Solitalea canadensis DSM 3403: one gene and its partner. The protein of the gene in region 1 binds, or shares a complex with, the protein of each later gene. Links are inferred from orthologs where the notes say so. Each region holds a gene or a part of one and is shown on either strand. Other genes may lie near its edges. The genes, in order: dnaB and dnaG.

Region 1 (6,844 bases):
ATTTTACCGCAATGCGAGGGGCAAGACCTTTTCCCGAAAAGCTTGCTGCAAGCACTACTATTTTAGAACCTTCTGCTTTTGCAGCCTGAGCTACAATGGATGCATAAGCTTGGTTAACAAAACTTTTTAATTTATCATTATTTACGAAAAGTACTTTTTGAGCACCATATTTGCCTAATTCAGCTAAAGATGCATCATCTACATTGCCAATAGAAAGAGCTGTTAAGCTTGTTCCTAATTGATTTGCAACCTCTTTTGCATAAGAAACTACTTCAAACGTTGATTTTTTGAATTTGCCATCGGCATTTTCAACATATACTAATACTGACATAGTCTTGTTAAATATAATTTTGGTTAGGATTTGAAGTAAGTAATAACAATTTATTTAGTTATCTAATCAAATCCAATGTTTTAAACAGTTTAATTTATTAACCAGATGTTAGAATTGTGTTGATAGGTAAGTCTCAAATCTTCAATCTAACATCTCATATCTTAATTTAGATCACTTTAGCTTCTGAATGTAATGCATCCACTAATTTAGCTGCATCGTCTGCTGCAATCATCTTAACCTGACCACGAGGAGCAGGGGTATCATAAGATTTTACTTCAGCAACTTTAGCGATTTCAACTGCTTCAATTACAGCTAATGGTTTGGTACGTGCCGACATAATTCCACGCATATTCGGGATTTTAGGTTCAGCAACACCTTCTGCACAGCTTGCAATAAATGGAAGAGGTGACTCGATAACTTCTTTTCCTCCTTCAATTTCACGCTCCAAAGTAGCTTTGTCACCCTCTACGGCTAATTTTTTAATGATAGAGATGGATGGAATTGATAAAAATTCACCAACCATGGCAGCCACCTGAGAACCGTTATAGTCAATTGACTCGCGTCCGGTTAAAATAAAGTCATAGCCACCGTCTTTAGCAACATTGGCAATTTGCTTAGCCACAAAGTAGGCATCACGAGGAGCTGCATTTACACGGATTGCATCATCTGCCCCAATAGCCAATGCTTTGCGTATAGTTGGTTCAGTTGAAGCATCCCCAACATTTATAACGGTTATCGTTCCTTTTCCACCTTCACAAAGCTCAATTGCACGTGCAAGGGCAATTTCATCATATGGATTAATGATATATTGCACACCAGCAGTATTGAATTGTGTATTGTTATCCGTAAAGGCTATTTTTGTTGTGGTGTCGGGAACGTTACTTATACAAACTAGTACTTTCATAATTATTATTTGATTGGTTTCTAAAATTCATTATGCATGCATACAAATATATAAAGCAAATTCAATTTTACTAATTTTGTAGACATTGATTTCGTAAAAATACCTAAAACCTTAGATTCTCAAAATGCAAAACACTCGTTTAGAGCAATTGAAACAATATTTATTGAATGAGCCTGATGATTCATTCCTAAAATACGCAATAGCAACCGAATATATTAAGCTTGATCAACTGGATGAGGCATTAAATTATTTTACAGAATTAGTAACTACCGATGAAAATTATGTAGGTACCTATTATCATTTGGGTAAACTTTATGAAAAACTAAGCAAAAAGGATGATGCAGAAGCTACCTATAAAAAAGGGTTAATGATTGCCAGAAAGGCTGGTAAAATGCATGCTGCAGCAGAATTGCAGCAGGCATTGAATTCGGTGTTGGGTTTAGATTATGAGGATGATTAATCCTTTAATCATTTCTATAATTGATTCTTTCTGATACATTTATACTAACGGTAATACGTTGATTAAATATTGACATCATTTAACAATACGATTTTGACCCCAAAAAAAAATCTTTTTCTTCGTGATGTACTTAAATATACATTAACTGCCTTTGGTGGGCCGCAGGTACACATGGCTTTAATGTTGCGAGAATTTGTGCAAAAACGAAATTATCTTACTGAAGAAGAATTATTGGAGTTAAATGCTCTTTGTCAGGTATTGCCCGGACCTGCATCAACACAGACAATTACGGCTATCGGATATAAAATAGGAGGGTTGTGGTTTGCCATTTTAACTTTTCTTATTTGGCTGTTGCCATCAGCAATTCTGATGGCTTTGGCTGCAATTCTTTTTGCTACTTATTCCTCAAAAATTGAGGTCCCTAAATTGCTTAAAATCATAGAACCTATGGCGCTGGGTTTTGTAGCCTATGCGGGGTATATTTTTGCCAGAAAAGTACTGAATAACAAGTTAACCATTTTGCTGGCCGTTGTTTCTCTTACTTGTTCGCTTTTGCTTAAAAATCCGCATGTATTTCCATTTATGTTTCCGGGTTTGATTTTTTTTGGTGGATACATTACTTCTAAAACTAATAAGAATTTAGAAGAACGGGATTTGGGTGAAAAATTGGTAATCAATGTAAATAAAAAGAAAGTGGCTTACTTCTTTGGTATCCTTATCTTTTTTGCATTGTTAGGTGCTTTAATCAATAGAACTTCATTCTTTAGTTTACCTGTCCGTTTGTTTGAGAACTTCTATCGTAATGGGGCATTGATATTCGGTGGCGGACAAGTGTTGATCCCGTACATGTACACGGAGTTCGTTGAGCTTAAAAAATACCTCACAACTCAGGAATTTCTTTCTGGTTATGCTTTACAACAGGTGATTCCTGGACCTGTTTTTTCCTTTAGTTCTTTTTTAGGAGGAATGGCCATGAAAAATGGAGGAATAGGGGGGCAACTTTTGGGAAGTTTAGCAGCAGTGTTAGGTATAAATTTACCCGGATTGATCTTGATATTGTTCATTGTTCCATTCTGGAATGATCTTAAGAAGATCACACGTATCAAGAATTCACTAGTTGGAGTAAACGCTGTTTCTGTTGGTTTTGTAGTTGCAGCTTTTTTCCTTCTTTTAAAACCTATCGGAATAAATTATTTCTCAATAGGTATAATTGTAGTCACATTTTGTTTGTTAAGGTTCACAAAAATACCCGCAGCCATTATTATGTTCAGCGGGCTTATATTAAGCTTTTTAATATAGCTATTAGCTTATAGCAGTTAGCTTTTAGCTACTTGTCGAGTGGCAAAATTTAATAACTGATACCTAACTACCATTTTAGGTATTGGCTTTTAGTTTGTTAGCCTTTACGACTGATTAATCCTAATGGCTATTTGCTTTTATTCTTTAGTTTTTTTTACAGAGAGTTAATGCTAATAGACAACCTAAAATGGTGCAAAATCATCATTACCATCATCGAACTCATTCATTTTAGACGGACGGATAATAAAGTTCTGAGGACGTTCATCATCAAAACCGGCAGAAGGTGTTAAGCCTGAAGCGGCATTTAGATTAGCTGAATCAAAGCCGCCAAAATCAAAGTTATCTGGGTCAAGATCCTGGTATTTGATGTATTTACCAACGAATTTCAATGGAACGTTCTCTAATGAACCGTTACGGTGTTTAGCAATAATAACTTCTGCTACCCCCGCAGTTGAACGACCGCTTTCATCCTGAGTAAATCCATAATATTCCGGACGATATAAGAACAATACCATGTCGGCATCCTGTTCAATAGATCCAGATTCACGCAAGTCAGAAAGCATAGGTTTTTTATCACCACCACGTGTTTCTACTGCACGGCTTAACTGAGAAAGTGCAATTACCGGAACATTCAGTTCTTTGGCAATACCTTTTAATGCCCTGGAAATACCACTGATCTCTTGCTCACGGTTACCTTTTGCATCACCTGAACCATGCATCAGCTGAAGATAATCGATTACGATCATTTGGATACCGTACTGTTGTTTCATACGACGAACTTTAGCACGTAATTCAAATACGTTTAAGCCAGGTGTATCGTCAATATAGATAGGAGCTTCAGCAAGTTTACCAACTTTAGAATGAAGTTGTTGCCATTCATGCTGAGCCAAATTTCCTTTCTTAAGTTTTTCGGCCTCTAATTCCGCTTCTCCTGCAATCAAACGGTTTACTAACTGTACCGATGACATCTCCAGGGAAAATACAGCCACAGGGAAGTTAAAGCCTACTGCGGCGTTTCTAACAGCACTCAGGATGAATGCCGTTTTACCCATTGCTGGACGAGCTGCAATAATTACTAAGTCAGATTTTTGCCAACCGGATGTAACACGGTCTAAGGCGGTAAAACCAGAAGGTACCCCGGTTAAACCATCCGTTTTATCTTTGAGTTTCTCAATTTCAATAACAGCTTTTTTAACAAGATCTGCCATGTTTTCGGCATTTCTTCTTAAGTTACCTTCCGTAATTTTGAAAAGATCACCTTCTGCTTTATCTAATAACTCAAAAATATCAGTAGTGTCCTCATAAGCCATATTTACCGTTTCAGTTGAAATTTCAATCAACTGACGTTGCAAATATTTCTGAGCAACGATACGAGCATGAAACTCTATGTTTGCAGCCGAAGCCACTCGATTAGTTAGTTCCGTAATGTAAAAAGCTCCACCAACCATTTCTAAATCACCACTTTTACGTAATTGATTAGTAACAGTTAAAATATCTACAGGAGAGGACTCGCTGTACAAGTCCATAATGGCTTTAAATATCTTTTGGTGAGCGTCTTTGTAAAAAATCTCAGGACGAAGGAATTCAATAACTGATGTTAGTGCATTTTTTTCGATCATAATTGATCCTAAAACTGCTTCTTCCAATTCAACAGCCTGAGGAGGTAATTTACCGCCAATAAGCTGTGCAGGGCTTTTTCTTCCTGTGGAGCGTCTGTCAGTTTTAGAACGTGAATTGGAATCGAAATTATCAGTACTCATATTGATGAAGTAGATATTTTTAGTTATTGAGCTCGCAAATATATTTACTTAATCTTTAAGGTGTCTTTTGACTTTTGAACAGACATTTTGCTTTTATTAAATCTACCTGATAACGAGCAATGTATGAAATCAGAGTTATTAACATTGTTTGTTAATAAGTGGAATAATTGACAATAAAAGGTTAGATAATGATCTAGTTTTCAATTTTTTTGATGGAGATTGATGGCTGTGGATAATTATTTTTTTGTGGAAAACGTGAAAATGCAAAGCATTTTAGCCTTAAAAAATGTTTAAAATTTAAATGGCAGATATTCAGATATTAAAAGAATTGATTCGTAGTTTTGCTGTCCTATGAGAGATTTTGGCACTGCTAAAAAAGAAAGCAACGAACTTGTGTTTGGCATTCGTGCTGTAATTGAGGCAATTACAGCTGGCAAAGAAATTGAGAGCCTGTATATTCAAAAAGGATTGACTGGAAATCTTTTTGCAGAATTACGATTAGTAATAGCAGAATACAATATTCCGTTCCAGTCGGTGCCTGTTGAAAAGCTTAACCGCTTAACAACAAAGAACCATCAAGGGGTTGTTGCATACATATCTCCAATTGTTTATCATAAAACAGAACATATTGTTCCAGATATCTATGCTGCAGGAAAAACACCTTTGTTATTGGTATTAGACAGGGTAACTGATGTTAGAAATTTTGGAGCCATTGTAAGAACTGCGGAATGTATGGGTGTAGATGCCGTTATTGTTCCTGCGAGAGGTTCGGCGCAAGTTAATCCGGATGCAGTAAAAACATCAGCCGGTGCAATTTTCAGAGTTCCGATTTGTCGTGAAATGAAATTAAAGGATACGTTGGAGTTCCTTAAAGATTCTGGAATTCAGTTGGTAGCTTGTACAGAGAAAACTGATAATGTATTGGCAGACGTGGATTATACGGGCCCAACGGCAATAATAATGGGATCTGAGGAAGATGGAATATCACCGGAGTATATGAAGTACTGTGATGCAAAAGCCAAAATTCCAATGTTTGGGGATATTGCTTCGTTTAACGTTTCTGTATCTGCAGGGATAATTTTATACGAAGCGATACGACAAAGAAAATAAATTTATTACGGGTTTCGAGTTACGTGTTGTGAATTAAATAGTTAATCCGAAATACGTAACCCGCAATCCGTAATTTTTTAAATATACTTTTCGCCGAATTTCTGCTTTACATCCGCTACGATTTGCTTTACTTCCTGCTCCTCGGATTTTTTACAGATCATTAATACATCGTCTTCTTCCACTACAATGTACCCGTCAAGACCTTGTAAAATAACTAGTTTTTCAGATGGTGTTCTTACAATACAATTTGCAGAATCGTACATCATTACTTTGTTAGAATCGATAACTACGTTACCAACATAGTCTTTGTCTTTTTTTACATCATATACTGATGCCCAGGTACCTAAATCACTCCAACCGAAATCACTTGGACGAACATATACATTCTCTGCTTTTTCCATTACTCCATAGTCAATAGAAATATTTTTGCAACGAGTGTAGGCTGTTTTAATAAAATCAATTTCTCTGGCAGAATTATAGTAAACTTTTCCTTCGGAGAAAACTTCATTCATTTCAGGTAAATACTTATTAAATGCAGCTAAAATTGTATTCATATTCCATACGAATATGCCTGCATTCCAAAGAAAATCTCCGCTGGCAATAAATGTTTTAGCTAACTCAAGATCAGGTTTTTCAGTGAAAGTCTTTACCTTATAAAAACTATTTTCAACTACAACATTATTGTATTGAATATAACCATATCCGGTGTCAGGTCTGCTTGGAACTATCCCTAATGTGATCAAAACGTCTTCTTTAGCAGCAAGTTCAAGTGACTCCCTTATATTGTTTTTAAATACCTCTTCTTGTAAAATTAAATGATCAGAAGGGGCAACAACAATACATGCATCACTGTTTATTTTTGATATTTTATGACAGGCATAAGCAATACAAGGTGCTGTATTACGCATTACTGGTTCCCCCAGGATATTGTCATCAATAACATCCGGTAATTGCTCTTTGATAATTTCCCTGTAATTTTC
Region 2 (6,930 bases), 2.4 Mb from region 1 along the record:
TTAAAGAATTATTTGGTCCGGAGTATTTCCCTGTAAAATCTATTTATTTCGATAAACCGAAGCAATCTAATTGGTTTGTAGCTTATCATCAGGACTTAACCATATCTGTTGAGCATAAAGTGGAAGTTGAAGGTTTTGGCCCCTGGACGGTTAAGCAAAATCAGTTTGCTGTTCAGCCTCCATTGTCAATTTTGGAAAATATTTTTACCTTTCGAATACATCTGGACGACACCGATGAAGGAAACGGTGCATTAAAAGTTGTTCCTGGTTCACACGCAAAAGGTATTTACCGCCCTGAAACAATAGATTGGACGGTAGAGAAAGAAGTATTTTGTAATGTGCAAAAAGGTGGTATAATGATTATGCGGCCGTTATTATTGCATGCTTCAAACAGAACAACTACTGATCACCAACGCAGGGTAGTGCATATTGAATTTAGCGATAAAAAATTGCCAGTGCCCCTAAAATGGGCTGAGTTATTGACTAATGATTGTGATAATGAAGTTGCAATCAGCCGTTAACCACTAATTAACCTTAACTTCGCCTTCGCTTTTTAAAGACACATTTACAATTTTTCATGAAGAGATTAGCGTTTGTAATTATATTATTAAGTATTGGAAGCTCTTTGTTGGCCCAGGAACGAAAGCCTAAAAGATCGACTAAAGAATTGAATCCAGATACACTGTTAAATTTTCAACTAGACTCTGCAATTACTGTTACAGGAAAATATGGATTAAATGTTGATGATTTCATTAATGAGATATTAAATGACAGCGTTTTTTACCAAGGGTTTAAAAAAACAAAGAATTACAGTTTTTATGCTGAAAATGATGTTATAACCTTCGATAAGAAATCCCGCAGAAATGCTCATATCTATAAAAAGATTTATCACGATCAAAGCGGACCGAAATATAAACAGGTTGTATTAAGCAAAGTGGATAGTGGCGAGGTATTTAAGAGAAACGGCAAGTATGAGCTTTATACAGTACAGATGTTCAGCTATATTTTTGAAAACATGAAAAGTACGGAGTTCGGTGGTGAGGTTGGAAAAGGGGAGAAAGGTGAAGAAGGTTACAAAGACAAACTGAAAACGTTGATATTTAGTCCGGGAAAACCGGTAAAGGGTGTGCCGTTGGTAAGTGGAAAAACAGCCATTTTTGAACCCGACATGCGTGAATATTATGACTATAAGTTCTTTAGTGGAACCTACATGGGAAATATTCCGGTTTACAGATTTAAATGCATCGTAAAGCCTCAGTATAAAAATACCAGTAAAGTAATGATCAATGAACTGACAACCATTTTCGATAAGCGTAATTTTCAGATACTGGGTCGCTACATTGATATGAGTTATGACAATTTTGCCTTCAGTTTTGATGTTAAAATGAACATTGAGATGAATTATTTTGGTGATGATCTGCTGCCGGTCAATATAAGTTATAACGGAAACTGGGATGTTCCTTTCAAAAAGAAAGAAATAGCTGCCTTTAATGTTAAACATTACGGTTATAAGAAATAAGGTAAAAGTTAAATCAGTTTCAATCCTAAAACCCTCATTTTACCGTTAAAATCCATATTCTCGGAAAGGTATTTTGTTGATACAAGGTAAATCAGTATTTTAAGTTTTGAGTACTGATTAAACGCATGAAACAGTTTGTCTTCTTAGTTTTATTTCTATTGCTGTTGCCTTTTTGTGCTAAACTGAGTTTTGCTCAGGGAGAGGTTGATACTCGCACTAAGCTGAATTTCTTGTTTACATCTTCCCGGAGTGGAAAACAGGAAATTTGGAAGAAAGAGAATGGCGTTTATACGCAGCTTACGAAAGAAAAAAAACAAGAAAGTTGGAGAGCCAGAATATCCCCTGACGGCAAAAAGGTGCTGTTTTATAGATCTCCATCCGGAAGTTTTAGTAATACAACAGAAAAGGCCTCCTTGTGGGTAATGAATATTGATGGCTCAGAGCAAACCCTTTTGATAAAACAAGGCGATAATGGTTGGGTTGAACAATCGGGTGCAAACTGGTCGCCTGATGGCCAAAAAATCATTATGGCTGTTGCTGTCGAAAAGAATGGCCCGTTAACTATAATGGTTACGGATAATCAAGGGAAAAATCCTCAACAATTAATTAAACGTAAGGGCTATTTTGCAGATCCTGCATTTTCACCTGATGGCAATTGGATAGCCTATGTTGCCTGGCCCGAAGATTATATTGGAACCAGCCTTGGTCATTTAGAGATTTTTGTGATGAAGGCTGATGGTTCAGAAGAAACCCGCTTAACGTATGATGAGTTTCGGGATCATGATCCAGCCTGGTCGTTAGACAGCAAAATGTTAGTATTCGAAACAGCTACCCGTCCTGGGAATATTATTGTTGGAAAATGGGGAATCAGGACGATGCCAATAGCCGCAGAAGAACCTAAAAATGTCGTGTTCAACGAAGCTGTTAATTTAATGCCGCAATGGTTGCCGGGAAGAAACGGGTTAATATTCCAACAAGTGACTTACCTTAAGAACCGGGCTCAGTTATTAATTGTTAATACTGACGGAAGTAACCCCATACCTATCACAGATGGGAAGTATGACGATAAAGAAGTAAATCTTCTTCCTTGATTTTACCAGCTTTTTCAAAAAACTTAGCACCTTTGTGCATTGATTGCATGAGCAATTAATGTTTACTACTTACAAAAAATACTGGATTGATAACGAGAGAAACGATAGATAGGATCATGGACGCCGTCGACATTGTTGAGGTGATCGGCGAATTTGTGCATCTTAAAAAACGAGGGGCAAATTACGTTGGCTTAAGCCCTTTTGCCAACGAAAAAACACCATCGTTCACTGTTTCTCCCGTAAAACAGATCTTCAAAGACTTTAGTACCGGAAAAGGTGGAAGTGCGGTTACGTTCCTGATGGAATTGGAGAAATTCAGTTATCCTGAAGCACTAAAATGGCTGGCAGATAAGTACCAGATTGAGGTTGAAGAAATCAAAAAGAAGGAGAATTCTCCGGAAAATGATGAACGAGAAAGTCTTTTTATCGTTAATGAATTTGCCCGTAATTTCTTTGCACAAAATTTATTAGAACGGGAAGAAGGCATCAACATCGGACAAAGCTATTTTAAGGAGCGTGGATTCAGGGAAGAGACTTTGCAAAAGTTTCAATTGGGTTATTGTCTGGATAAATGGGACGACTTTACTCAATCGGCATTAAAAGCAGGTTATAATGAGGAATACCTGGTAACAACGGGCCTAACCATAAAAAAAGAGGACGGAAAAACCTTTGACCGCTATAAAGGTCGTGTGATTTTTCCCATCCATAGCTTAACTGGTCGAGTTATTGGATTTGGTGGGCGCGTTTTAAAAACAGACAGCAAGACTGCCAAATATGTAAACTCACCAGAGTCGCTGATCTACCATAAAAGTCAAACACTTTATGGGATTTATTTTGCTAAGAATAAGATCCGCGATGAAGGCAACTGTTTTCTTGCTGAAGGTTATACAGATGTAATTTCCCTACATCAATCGGGTATTGAAAACACCGTCGCCTCCTCTGGAACATCCTTAACGGTTGAACAGATCCGTTTAATCAATCGTTTTACGAAAAATGTAACCATTCTTTTCGATGGAGATGCGGCAGGGATCAAAGCTTCCTTAAGAGGCATTGATATGATCCTTGAGGAAGGATTGAATGTTAAGATCGTTCTTTTTCCTGATGGTCATGACCCTGACTCCTTTGTGAAATCAGTAGGTGGAACCGCTTTTCGTGAATATGTTAAGGAAAAGCAACAGGACTTTATTCTCTTTAAAACTTCCATCTTACTCCAAGATGCTCAGAAGGATCCGTTGAAACGGGCTGAAGTTATCCGGGATATTATTGAGAGTATTGCTAAAATTCCGGATACCATAAAAGCGTCAGTCTTTGTTTCCGAAACCAGCCGATTATTGCAAATGGATGAGGCCATTTTAATGGCTGAATTAAATAAGCTGAAACTTAAAGGAGCTAAAAACAAAGAGAAGGAAAAGGAGAAAGAGAGTACGCTGCCTCCATATGATCCCTCCTTTGGTTATCCGCCAGAATTGCATGGTTTAATAGATATTGAACCGGAACCTGAAATCGCTGCCGACAATGATGATCCGCAGGAGCAGGAAATAATTCGCATGTTGATTACCTATGGGAACGAGATCTGGGAAGAGGAAACAACCATCGCTCAGTTTTTGATTGAAGCCATAGATGATATTGAATTTGGAAACCGATTGTTTGCCACAGTTTTTGAAGAAGCAAAGTTTAAATCTGGCGAAGGCGAATTAATCGACGATCGCTTTTTTATTCACCATCCCAATAATCAAATACGTGACCTTGCCGCAACGTTGTTAAGCTCGCCGCATGCACTAAGTGAGAATTGGGAGAAAATGCACGAAATCGAGGTTCCTGACGAACGGACGAAATTAAAACAAGCTATTCTGAGTCCTATCTATCATATTAAAATGCGAAAAGTAATGCGCTTGATAAAGGAAAATCAGGAAAAACTTAAGGATGCCAAAACGGACGACGAGATCATTGAAATTCAAACGATGCACGTTCAACTGAAACAAGTGGAAAAATCCATTGCCTCAGAATTAGGAGCAGTGATCATTAAATAGCTCAAACCTTATCTGAACTTACATAGGCCAGCATGTATTCTTCAAACTCCTGGTAATGTATTTCAAAATCAGCATCGCAGTTGTTGAAAAGTATATTGGCTTGAACTACTCCTTGCGAATTAAATTTAAAGGGTTTAAGTCTGATATTTTCTTGCAGACTCACTCCCTTTCGTCCATAGAGTTTGTACACAGCTTCTTTTGCAGCCCAACATGCATATAGATGTTTCACTTTTTGGTTTGGATCAATAAATTCTTGTTCCTCAGCGCTCAAGAACTTCTTCTCCACTTTTAATATCTTGTCTTTTACCAATTCGATATCAATTCCCACTTTTTTGTTCTTGCTGATCATTACAGCGGCATAATCAAATGAATGACTTAATGAAAAGTGATGAGGAAGATTTACCAAAAAAGGTTTGTGGTGTTCATCTAACCCGGTTTTAATGAAATCGGGCGTGTTAATCAGATTACGTAATAATACACGACTGCTTAACCAATGCAATTCTCGTTTTCCTTTGCCCAAACTTTCATAAACGGCCTTTTCCGTTTCATCTAACTTAAGTTTTGAATAAAGCAGCTCGGCCGGTTCTTCAATCTTCCAAACAGCAAATTCGGTGTCGGTATCAAGGATCTTATGGAGTGTTATTGGCATTGTTTGTTAGTATTACGAGTTGCGGGTTACGAGTTATAGGTTAAAAAGATACACTTTAATTAACTCAAATTATTCTTAATCTACTGTTAGATTTGAGATGAATTATTCCCTTTAATAACTGGTATCTTGGTTTAATTGTTCAGTTTTAACGCTCGGTACGAAATAATAAAAAAAAACTATATTAGCCCACAAAACTCTCATAAATGATTCTTTCTGACAAACGCATTCTCGAAGAAATAGAAAAAGGAACGATTGTAATTGAACCGTACGATCGCAAGTACTTAGGAACAAATTCATATGATGTTCATTTAGGTAAATACCTGGCAACTTATAAGAATCGTGAGCTGGATGCCCGTAAACATAACGAAGTTGAGCACTTTGAGATACCTGAAGAGGGATTTGTGTTGCAACCTAATACACTATATCTGGGTGTAACGCTGGAATATACCGAAACACATGCTCATGTACCTTTTTTGGAAGGTAAATCTAGCACCGGCCGTTTAGGTATCGACATTCATGCAACGGCGGGAAAAGGCGACGTGGGTTTCTGTAATACATGGACGCTGGAAATATCATGTGCACAACCGGTTCGTATATATGCCGGAATGCCAATTGGCCAGTTGATTTATTTTGTAGTGGAAGGTGATGTGGAGAATTTTTACAATAAAAAACAAAATGCAAAATATACAGATCGAACCGTTAAACCGGTAGAATCTATGATGTGGAAAAACAGCTTTTAGTGTTAAATCACTAAAAGCCGTTTTATTTTCTTGATAAACTTGTAAAACTTTATTGTACAGAGTTTTATAATGTTTTTTTTACACTACAACATTTCCCTTCCTGCTTTATTTTTCGTAAATTTTAATTAAGAAATAAGTGATTTAACTTATGGTTTCGAATAACCATGGTTTTTTCCTCTATTCCTGATAGCTCTTGTCAATTCATACGTACTTTTTACTAACCCGTTGACTATGAAAAGGACCCTCTTCTCTGTTTTGTCACTAGCTGGTTTAGCGATCTTAGCTATTGCTTTCCATGTACCAAGCGATGGTGATCCGTTGATCAAAAAAATTGCTAAAAATCTTGAGGAGCTTTACCTGAAAACTCCACAGGAGAAAATATACATTCATTTTGATAAGCCCTATTATGCGGCCGGCGATGATATGTTTTTTAAGGCATACCTGGTTAATGCAAATGATAACACCCCCTCCGAACTGAGTAGGATCATTTATGTGGATATTTTGAACGGAGAGGAACACGTAGTGAAGCAATTACTACTAAAGAAGGACCGCGGTGAGTTTAATGGAACGGTGAAGCTTACAGATTCATTGGCTGAAGGTACTTACCGGCTTCGTGCCTACACTAGCTGGATGAGGAACTTTGGTGAAGAATACTTCTTTACAAAAGAGCTCAAAGTAGGAAATGCGCGACTTACCAATGTGTTTACCACAGTTGATTACGAATATGATAAGGCAACGAAGAATGACGAGGTAATGGCGGTGATAAAATTTGTTGACGAGAAGGGAATGCCTATCAAAAGTAAAAATGTGTCTTATGATGTGATAATGGTGGGTAGATCGGGTACAAAAGGAAAAACAGAAACTAGTGATAATGGGGAGATCAGAATTCCGGTTACAAACT

Evidence for each region.
Region 2: the proteins of dnaB (region 1) and dnaG are in contact, whole or in part, in a crystal structure (PDB 2R6A), measured with the Geobacillus stearothermophilus proteins. The link is inferred for Solitalea canadensis DSM 3403 from one-to-one orthologs. Residues at the interface, in WP_033016901.1 of Geobacillus stearothermophilus: Ser13, Glu15, Ala16, Gln18, Glu91, Leu92, Asp94, Ala95, Val96, Pro97, Thr98, Ala99, Ala100, Asn101, Tyr104, Tyr105, Ile108; in WP_049624496.1 of Geobacillus stearothermophilus: Lys456, Leu457, Leu458, Pro459, Ala460, Asn463, Ala464, Leu467, Leu535, Leu536, Ile537, Ala538, Gln544, Glu545, Asp548, Tyr549, His552.

Annotation. Positions count from the first base shown.
Region 1 is NC_017770.1:2,269,032-2,275,875, reverse strand. Bases 2,466-5,332 are described here. They hold dnaB (replicative DNA helicase), read right to left. Parts: upstream 4,755-5,332; coding sequence 3,177-4,754; downstream 2,466-3,176. Other genes in these bases: rlmB (23S rRNA (guanosine(2251)-2'-O)-methyltransferase RlmB), read left to right, coding at 5,106-5,332; chrA (chromate efflux transporter), read left to right, coding at 2,466-2,994. Outside these bases: SOLCA_RS09355 (electron transfer flavoprotein subunit alpha/FixB family protein), read right to left, coding at 1-331; SOLCA_RS09350 (electron transfer flavoprotein subunit beta/FixA family protein), read right to left, coding at 498-1,235; SOLCA_RS09345 (tetratricopeptide repeat protein), read left to right, coding at 1,360-1,695; more of chrA, read left to right, coding at 1,789-2,465; more of rlmB, read left to right, coding at 5,333-5,864; SOLCA_RS09325 (mannose-1-phosphate guanylyltransferase), read right to left, coding at 5,942-6,844. UniProt on the Escherichia coli protein: The main replicative DNA helicase, it participates in initiation and elongation during chromosome replication. Travels ahead of the DNA replisome, separating dsDNA into templates for DNA synthesis.
Region 2 is NC_017770.1:4,664,016-4,670,945, forward strand. What follows is about bases 2,216-5,168. They hold dnaG (DNA primase), read left to right. Parts: upstream 2,216-2,696; coding sequence 2,697-4,640; downstream 4,641-5,168. Other genes in these bases: SOLCA_RS19615 (TolB family protein), read left to right, coding at 2,216-2,610; SOLCA_RS19625 (4'-phosphopantetheinyl transferase family protein), read right to left, coding at 4,642-5,168. In the rest of the region: SOLCA_RS19605 (phytanoyl-CoA dioxygenase family protein), read left to right, coding at 1-521; SOLCA_RS19610 (hypothetical protein), read left to right, coding at 578-1,519; more of SOLCA_RS19615, read left to right, coding at 1,645-2,215; more of SOLCA_RS19625, read right to left, coding at 5,169-5,289; dcd (dCTP deaminase), read left to right, coding at 5,493-6,029; SOLCA_RS19635 (TonB-dependent receptor plug domain-containing protein), read left to right, coding at 6,261-6,930. UniProt on the Escherichia coli protein: RNA polymerase that catalyzes the synthesis of short RNA molecules used as primers for DNA polymerase during DNA replication.